3 regions of the Marinomonas sp. genome follow, and region 1 is predicted to be linked to each of the others. Evidence: predicted binding sites of a transcription regulator. Region 1 holds the regulator's gene; each other region holds the start of a gene.
What was found. Region 1 encodes PhoB, which activates phosphate uptake and scavenging genes when phosphate is short. Its sites were predicted from a motif close to TGTCATANNNNTGTCANA; they were not measured.
Positions count from the first base shown of each region.

Region 2: the regulator PhoB is predicted to act here: its motif matches at 1,610-1,627, upstream of ACO05V_RS20710 (inorganic phosphate transporter).
Region 3: the regulator PhoB is predicted to act here: its motif matches at 1,117-1,134, upstream of ACO05V_RS18105 (inorganic phosphate transporter).

Region 1 covers NZ_OZ245329.1:498,956-502,193, forward strand. Annotated here, with positions in the region: gene ACO05V_RS02290 (chorismate--pyruvate lyase family protein) at 1-219, shown strand, start outside; gene ubiA (4-hydroxybenzoate octaprenyltransferase) at 216-1,070, shown strand; gene phoB (phosphate regulon transcriptional regulator PhoB) at 1,155-1,850, shown strand; gene phoR (phosphate regulon sensor histidine kinase PhoR) at 1,847-3,193, shown strand.
Region 2 covers NZ_OZ245329.1:4,327,544-4,330,781, reverse strand. Annotated here, with positions in the region: gene ACO05V_RS20710 (inorganic phosphate transporter) at 1-1,523, opposite strand, end outside; gene ACO05V_RS20705 (YebG family protein) at 1,714-2,133, opposite strand; gene ACO05V_RS20700 (mechanosensitive ion channel family protein) at 2,262-3,125, shown strand; gene ACO05V_RS20695 (hypothetical protein) at 3,190-3,238, shown strand, end outside.
Region 3 covers NZ_OZ245329.1:3,784,516-3,787,753, reverse strand. Annotated here, with positions in the region: gene ACO05V_RS18110 (L-serine ammonia-lyase) at 1-1,086, shown strand, start outside; gene ACO05V_RS18105 (inorganic phosphate transporter) at 1,388-2,962, shown strand; gene ACO05V_RS18100 (hypothetical protein) at 3,093-3,238, shown strand, end outside.

The sequences.
Region 1 (3,238 bases):
TTAAAAGACAAACCTCTGGGTGGCTACTTATTTCGACATAAAGGGCTTTCCCGAAGCTGCATTGAGGTGACTCAGCTACCAAAACGCCTGTTTCCAAACCAACCAAACGCGTTATGGGCGAGACGCTCTGTGTTCCACCAGTTTGGCCCTGGAATATTGGTCAATGAAGCTTTCTTTAATGAGATTAACCAACTAAAAACGCCGTTTGGATTGTTATGAATAAACTTAAAGACTACGCAGAATTAACTCGATTCAACCGCCCTATCGGCTCATTTTTGCTGATGTGGCCAACGTTGTGGGCACTATGGCTTGCAGCCGATGGCATGCCTGAGTGGCATTTAGTGGTGATCTTCGTCTTAGGTGTTTTCAGCATGCGTTCAGCAGGTTGTGTTATTAATGACTTCGCCGATAGAAAAGTCGATGGCCACGTTGAACGCACGAAGAACCGTCCTTTACCTTCTGGTCGAGTATCCGAAAAAGAAGCGCTGATGCTGTTTTGCTTCTTGTCGATTTTGAGTTTTATCTTGGTGCTATTTACGGATATGAGAACGATTTTACTGTCGTTCGCAGGATTGGGGCTTGCTGCCCTGTACCCATTTATGAAACGATATACTCATCTGCCTCAGCTTTTCCTTGGTTTAGCCTTCTCTTGGGCGATTCCTATGGCCTACAGCGCACAAGGTGGAGACTTAGCGGATCCAGAATTATGGATGCTGTTTGTCGCAAACTGCTTTTGGACTATCGCCTACGATACCTATTACGCCATGACAGATCGTCCAGACGACCTTAAAGTTGGTATCAAATCTACAGCAATCTTATTTGGCCGATACGATTTATTCATCATCGTTTGCCTGCAAGGACTCACCTTATCTTTATTAACTTGGATTGGTCTACTAGCAGGATTACATTGGCTATATTTTGTATCACTCGTAGTTTGCATTGGACTCTTTTATCAACAATTTAAACAAGCCAAAGAACGTGACCGACAAGCTTGCTTTCGCTCCTTTCTAGACAATAATCGTGTTGGTTACTGTGTTTTCATCGGTCTAGTTACAAGCTATTTTATGTAATATATGGCAAAGTTGTGACAATGTAACAGAATTGTCACATCAGATCGTTTTAATGAAACCGTTCCTGAGATGAGGATAAATCCTGTGACCGGTAAAAAAGTATTAATTATTGACGACGAATCTTCCATACGCGAAATGATCGCTATCGCACTTGAAATGGCGGGCTACGAGTATTTGGAAGCAGAAAACATTCAGCAAGGCCATGAAATCATTGTGGATCACCGTCCAGATCTGATTCTTGTCGATTGGATGATGCCCGGCGGTAGTGGCATTGAGCTGACTCGTAGATTGAAAAAAGACCCTACGACGGCCGAAATCCCAGTCATTATGCTGACAGCGAAAAGCGAAGAAGACAACAAGATTCAAGGTTTAGAAGTCGGTGCAGATGACTATATCACCAAGCCTTTCTCGCCGCGCGAATTAGTGGCACGACTAAAGGCCGTGTTACGTCGCGCAACGCCTCAAGGCGTTGACGAACCAATCGAGATCGAAGGTCTGACCCTTGACCCAATTAGCCAACGAGTTACCATAGGCAGCCGTCCCTTAGACATGGGACCGACAGAATACCGTCTATTAAAGTTTCTCATGACCCATCAAGAGCGAGCCTATTCAAGAGCGCAATTGTTGGATCAAGTATGGGGCGGAAATGTCTACGTTGAAGAACGTACCGTTGATGTCCATATACGCCGTTTACGCAAAGCCATTGGTAGCACCCATGATTTCTTGATACAAACCGTACGAGGAACTGGCTACCGCTTCTCAGCAAAAAGGTCCGTATGAAAACAGTTTGGCGAAACACCATTATTACTTGGCTCGCGGGGCTCGCGGCCTGCATTGTAATAGGCTTAGTTATAGGTCAATTATTGGGTGTTTTGTTGCTATACGTTTTAGGCTCTTTGTACTGGCAGCTTTATCAGTTATACCAATTCCATAACTGGCTACGCCATTCAGGAAAAGCGGCGCCACCAGAAACAAGCGGTATTTGGGGAGATGTCTTCGATGCAGTTTATCGCTTACAGAAAAAACAGCGCAAGTCTAAACGCCGCATGCGCCAAGCTCTAACAAGAATTGAAAGCTCCACAACCGCCTTAAAAGAAGGCGTTATCATGGCGGACAACCAAGGCAACTTGGAGTGGTGGAACAACTCGGCGGCGCACTTTCTTGGATTAATGCGCCCGGTTGATCGCGGCCAAGTCATTACCAATATTGTTCGCAACCCAGAGTTTTTCCGTTACTTCAGTCAAAAACGTTTTGGCGAGCCATTAGTCATCAAATCCCCAGCAAAAGACGGCGTGTATTTAGAGATTCAAACCACGCTATACGACAAAAACGACCATCTAATTTTTGTCCGTGACGTGACCCGTTTACACTTGCTAGAACAAATGCGCAAAGACTTTGTTGCCAACGCTTCCCATGAGCTGAAAACTCCGCTAACTGTTATTAAAGGTTACCTAGAAACCCTCGACATGTTCAAGGACAGCCTGCCTAAAAGTATGCAAAAAGGCATTGTAAACATGTCTGAGCAATCAGAGCGGATGGAACAACTTATTGAAGATCTATTGCTGCTTTCTCGCTTAGAAAGTAATGACAAGCGCGAAGAGAACCAATGGCATAAGCTCTCAGACCTAGTAAAAACTATCACTAATGCGACAACGCCCATCTTGACGGACAAGCATACGATTAGCGTGCAAATTCCTGAAGAATCTCGACTGTACGGCTCTTACAAAGAACTCTACAGCGCCTTTTCGAATCTTATTTTTAACGCCATAAAATATTCACCAGATGGTGGCGAAATCACTATAAAATGGGAGTCCAGTGAATTTAATGGTGTTTTCTCTATAAAAGACTCAGGCATTGGCATAGAGCCAAGATACATTCCTCGACTGACTGAACGATTTTTCCGCGTAGACAAAGGACGTGGTTCAAAAACAGGTGGCACAGGTCTTGGCTTAGCCATCGTAAAACACGTTCTACTACATCATGACGCCAAACTACAAATTCGCAGCCAACCCGGTTTTGGCAGTACGTTTTCTTGCCACTTCCCAGCGAATCGAACCAGAAACGATACTATTCCAGCGATAGAGTTTAATATCGACGAAACACCGCCAACAGATCAATTATAAAAAAGGGAAGCATGGCCTCACGCTTCCCTTTTTTAATCTTCAAAT
Region 2 (3,238 bases), 3.8 Mb from region 1:
AAGGTAATGATCCAAGCCATGCCGATAGGTTTCATTAGTTGCCAGTTTGCCGCACCATTCACCATGCCCACACCTAATACGGCACCGATTAAAATATGCGTACTGGAAACCGGTAAACCTAGAATGGAAGCGATCATAACGACAGCAGCGGCAGCTAATTCCGCTGAAAAGCCAGAAGCCGGATGCATTTTAGTAAGATTGTGACCTACCGTTTGGATGACTTCTTTACCGATGAACCATAAACCAACGATAAGTGCGACACCAAAGGTTAGCATGGCAATGGTTGGAACCGCGGCTTTTGAGCCAATTTCACCGGTTCGTAGAATGTCCATGATAGCTGCGAAAGGGCCAATCGCATTGGCTATATCGTTCGCGCCATGGCTAAAGGCAAAACCTGCCGCAGTAAAAACCTGCATCCAACTAAAAAGCAGAAAGGTCGATTTGTCTAATGATTTGCCTTTCAACGTTTTAGTGAAGATAGCCATGATTAACCAAACAATGGCGCCGATCATGCCGATAATCAGATAATTATCCAGCTGTGTTAATCCTAGGTTCATGTGCTTCAAACCTTTAAAAATCAACATGGCCGAAATTAACGTTGCGCCAAGAGCTGCAAAGATCGGAACATATACTTCTAGTGCTTTGGTAGCATTTAGCTCATTACGTTTTGATTCAATTTCATGAAGTTCTTTATAATAATCAGACTCCAGTTCATCTTTATCAAAATCGCCTTCCTTAACAGTGAGAGCATCACGAGCCATTTGCGTGGTGTAGGAAATTTGTTGAATTTCCGCCATGCGCTCAAAGGCTTTTTTGTGTTCTGCTTTGTAGGCTTTTTTCTCTTCTTTAATTTTTACCAACTCTTCAGAGGCTTGATCATTAAAATTAAGAATGTATTTTTTGATTTGTGAATACAAAAGGTAAGCCGCGACTCCACCAAGCACTGGAGACAAAACCCAAGAAATCGCAATCGTGCCGATTTGATCCCATTTAACCAAAGCAAAGCCTGTTTCTGCGCCACCAATTAAAAATCCTAATGTAATCGAGCTGCCAACAATACCGCCAATGATTGAATGCGTTGTTGATACTGGCCAGCCCCTTTTCGTAGCGATCAATAGCCAAATAGCTGCCGCAAGCAGTGCCGACATCATAATGTAGACAAATTGCATCGGATCGACTTGTATTTGTGATAGATCAACAATGCCTTTACGAATTGTTTTAGTTACTTCACCACCTGCAATGACAGCGCCGCTTACTTCAAAAATGGCTGCGACTAACAGGGCTTGTTTGATTGTTAATGTGCCTGCGCCGACGCTGGTGCCGAATGAGTTTGCAACATCATTACCACCAATATTAAATGCCATGAAGACACCAAATAGTGTGGCAAGAATAAATAAAATGACATGATTGGAATTGGTGTAATTCAATCCCCAAAAGATGAAATAGGCAATGGACACTAAGAAAATAGCAGCAAAGAAAATATTAAAACTTCTATCGCTGTTATTCTGTTCAATTACAGACATAACGACTCCCTAACTAATTGCTATTAAAGCGCTTCTATTCTTAAGAAATGCAGTGATATTCTTAGTAAAGGAGATTGCCTTTTTAAGATGACAATTTCATGACGTTATTGCTAACAATTCGCGTTTCAAAATGGCGGGAATAGCATTTTGGTTTATTGGATTCTAGATATCAGCAACAAGTGATGCCGCATTATGCGGCATCACTTTCACGAAAATCGGTCAGTTCGTCATCAAATACAAGGGTGCTTTCATCTTCGTCATACATCACATCTTCATCTGGTTCTATCACTAGGTCTTCCAGTGCTTTTTTAGGTGCCGCTTCTGCTAGATCAAGCTGTGCACTGGATGCTTTATTCGCTTTTTTAGGTTTTTGAGGACTTTTCTTCTTGTTGCCTAAAATATCTAACAGAGAATCTTTGTTTTCAGCCAAATACATAGACAGTGCTTCTTTTTGAGAATGATCGCCTGCTAATTTGCTTTCATCTAAAATCTCGTACAACGCCTCAGCGGTGTCTAATAGTTTGTCGTATGCATCGGCTTCAGTTTTAGAAGTAAACGTCATTTTTTCGATTCCATCGCGTTCTACAACATATTTGATAATTACAGGCATAATCCACCTCATGAAATAAAAATACTGTATAAATATACAGTTATTTTTCGTCGTTTGTCTAGCGCTTTTATTTGTTGATCCTGGCAATGATTGTTAAAGTGGCGGTCTTGATAAAGGAAGCACTTTTTATGCCTGTTGATTTTTCCCAGTTAGACTTTTCCATTTTGATGGATCACGTTGAGATCGTTCTAACGATCACTTGGATCTTTTTGTCGTATATTATTAGACGTTATACAAAACGTGTCATTCGTATTAATCAAAAAATTGAGCATGATAAAAAACGTCAGAGAATCAACGCAGTAGACAACATATTTAATTTATTCTTAGTAGTTGGCTTAGTGCTTATTTGGTCATCTGAGTTACAAAATATCGCGATTTCAATCGCTGCTTTTATGGTGGCCTTGGTTATCGCAACAAAGGAATTTATCGCTTGCATCGTTGGTGCATTTTATCGTGCTAGTACGCGACCATATCAGGTTGGCGATTGGATTCGAATCGCCAATTATGAAGGCGAAGTGACCGATAGTGATTGGTTATCGACGACACTATTTGAAGTTGATCTGAAAGGTGGCAGTTACACCTATACAGGTCGTACGACGGTGGTTCCCAATAGTGTCTTATTGCTGCACACGGTTCAAAATCTGAACTACATGCGCCGCTATGTGACCCATACTTTCTCTATCTCTCGTAGTACTGATGATGTGAATTTGTTTACGATAAAAGAGCAAATTTTAGAAAAAATTCGTGAGTACAGCGAGCATTTTCACGATGTTGCTATTCGTTATAACAGCCTTATAGAAAAGCGTTTAGACATTAAGATTTCAGGCCCTGAGCCAAGAGTTAGAATCACCACCACACCTGAAGGTTTTAATGTTTTTACGGTGTCGCTCTTTTGTCCAACCGAAGAAGCCGTGGAGATAGAGCAAAAAGTCACTGAAGATTTTATGACATTTTGGTATGAAAAACGTAATGCATATCTAGGAAATAAGTAAGTAGCATTCAATTTTTTGATACTGAATGTTAGTGGTTTTTTTGCTCATTATTAAAAGGGAATTTATGTCATTTTTAAGAGTTATATCAACAGTCGGTTTGCTTGTATCCTGCT
Region 3 (3,238 bases), 3.3 Mb from region 1:
TTGGCTAAGCAGCCAATTCATATCGATATCACGACAGACTTAATTTATCACCGAATTGATCGATTAGACTTTCATGCTAATGGCATGGTGTTGGTTGCTTTTGATACAGAAGACCAAATGATTCATCAAGCGACCTTTTATTCTGTCGGTGGTGGTTTCATTGTTCAGGAAGATGAGCAGGGAAATGTGGCATTAGTTGAAGACACCACCGTACTTCCTCATGTTTTTCATAACGCAGAGACATTGATTCAGCTTTGTCGAGAACAAGACAAAAGCATCGCGCAGATTATGATGGAAAATGAAAAACACTGGCGTACAGAAGAAGAAATCAAGCAAGGCATTCTTTCTATTTGGTCTGTAATGAGAGAATGTGTGCAGCAAGGTATTCGTGGTGAAGGGATTTTACCTGGCGGACTAAAAGTAAAACGCAGAGCCGCGAGCCTATATAGAGACTTAACCAGCAAAACGCGCATGGATATGATTACACCATCGCTAGGTGCGATGGATTGGGTCAATCTTTATGCCTTGGCGGTGAATGAAGAAAATGCTGCGGGTGGTCGAGTGGTAACGGCGCCGACAAACGGTGCCGCTGGGATTATTCCAGCAGTATTGCATTATTATTGGGAATTTTGCCCTCGTTCTAGTGAAGAGGGCGTGATTAACTTTTTCCTAACCGCTGCCGCTATTGGATTGTTATTCAAAGAAAATGCCTCTATTTCTGGTGCTGAAGTGGGTTGTCAGGGGGAAGTCGGATCGGCTTGCGCGATGGCGGCGGCTGGATTAGCCGCAGCGACAGGTGGAACACCTGAACAAATAGAGAACGCAGCTGAAATTGGTATGGAGCATAATTTAGGCCTTACTTGTGATCCTATCGGTGGGCTGGTACAAGTGCCTTGTATAGAGCGAAACGCCATGGCGTCAATTAAAGCCATTAACTCTGCGAGTATGGCGCTTCGAGGGGATGGAACGCATTATGTGTCCCTCGACAAAGTGATTCGCACCATGCGTGATACTGGAAGAGACATGAATGATAAGTACAAGGAAACATCACGAGGTGGTCTGGCAGTGAATGTGATTGAATGTTAGGTCTATCTCAATTTAAAGTTGCAACAAAACTGTCATATTTCTGTAGTATATTTCAATTCAGTGCCTTCAAGGGCACTTTTTTTTGTCCTTTATTCCGCGAATATCTCTCTAAAATTTTAGGGTTTTTATCTTTAGATTCCCAGTGTAGAATGACGCCGAATTTACATTTTACAGAAGTGTGACGGGATGAATTGAGAGCCAAATTTAATTGGGATGCTAGGAAGCATGCCGTTGCTGAGTTTAGGTTAACTTCTAACTAGCAAGGATTTGGCATAGATTAATTATAGAAAGAAGAGCCCGTATGGATCTTACAAATAACCCGAAAGAAGAATCCACTTTATTGAATGGTCATGAGTTTATTCGTGTCTTGATTGCCTTAGCATTTGTATTGGTGTCAGGTTTTTATGCTTCAGCTAATGGCGTTGGGGTTTCTAATCTATCTATTTTAGCTATCGCTGCAGCAATTGGTGCCTACATGGCTGTCAATATCGGCGCTAATGATGTCGCTAATAACGTGGGGCCAGCGGTAGGATCTAAAGCCTTAAGTATGACGGGCGCCATTTTGATAGCGGCTGTTTTTGAAGCGGCAGGTGCTTTGATTGCTGGTGGTACTGTAGTAGGTACTATTAAAAATGGCATCATCAATCCTAATTCAATTGGCGACACTGAAACTTTTATTTGGGTTATGATGGCGGCCTTATTAGCTGGCGCAATTTGGCTAAATTTGGCGACCTATCTTGGTGCTCCGGTTTCAACGACTCACTCTATTGTGGGCGGTGTGCTTGGTGCTGGTATTGCTGCTGGTGGCTGGGATATTGCTAACTGGGATAAATTGATCGCGATTGTTGCTAGCTGGATAATTTCTCCAGTAATGGGTGGTGTAATCGCTGCAATATTCTTAATGTATATCAAGCGTTCGATTACCTACAAAAACGACATGATTGATGCCGCTAAGAAAGTTGTACCGCTATTGGTTGGTCTCATGGTTTGGGCATTTTCGACCTATCTTATTCTTAAAGGTCTTAAGCATATCTGGAAGCTAGATTTTATTACTGCGGCAATGATCGCTTTTGCGATTGCACTTACTGTTTACTTTATTGTTCGTCCAATGGTCGATAAAGCATCTTCAGTATTGAAAAACGACAAAGATGCTGTGAATAGCTTATTTACATTGCCTCTTATTGTATCTGCTGCATTGCTAAGTTTTGCTCATGGTGCAAATGATGTTGCTAATGCGATTGGGCCACTGGCTGCCATTAATGATGCTTTGATGACTGGCGCTGTTTCTAGCAAAGCTTCCATTCCACTTTGGGTTATGATGGTTTGCGGTGTAGGTATCGCTGTTGGTCTGGCTTTGTTTGGACCAAAGCTGATTAAAACGGTTGGTTCTGAGATAACAGAATTAGATAAAACACGCGCTTTCTGTGTAGCTATGGCGGCAGCGATTACGGTAATTGTTGCATCTCAGCTTGGTTTGCCCGTTAGCTCTACTCACATTGCCGTAGGTGGTATTTTTGGTGTTGGCTTCTTACGTGAGTATCTGAAACAATCTTACGAGAAAAAATTGGCATCTATTATTTCGCATTCAGAATCAGCAGGCCTCAATGGTCAGCAAACGCAAGAATTTGTGAAGCGTTTCAAATTGGCTGATGTCGAAGAAAAACGTGCGATTTTGAAAGAATTGAAAGCCGCTCAAGCATCGTCTCCTATCTCTTCTGCAGAGCGTAAAGGCTTGAAAAAAGCAACAAAAAAAGAATTAGTGAAGCGTTCTGCGTTATTACGCATTGCAGCAGCATGGGTTATCACGGTTCCAGCCTCTGCTTTACTATCTGCCATGCTATTTTATATGCTACTTGGTTATTCAGTTTCTCGATAAGCCAAACTATAAAAATATAGAAAAAGATCAGACCTTCTGGTCTTTTTCTGTTTTCATCCGCTTGTCTGTGTTATATAAAAGTATGTTACTTATATTTTTTAAAATACCACGATTAGGTAACTATTAAAAAATGAAATCAAGCACGTTGATATTAGCTGCTATTTTCTTGTTAGTTGTGTGTTTTTCGGTACCTTCTTTTTTTCGATGGCGGAAACATCGAAGAGAACTAAGAGAGAAATTATTTTCTCGTTTATCGAATCGAAGTGATCGATTATT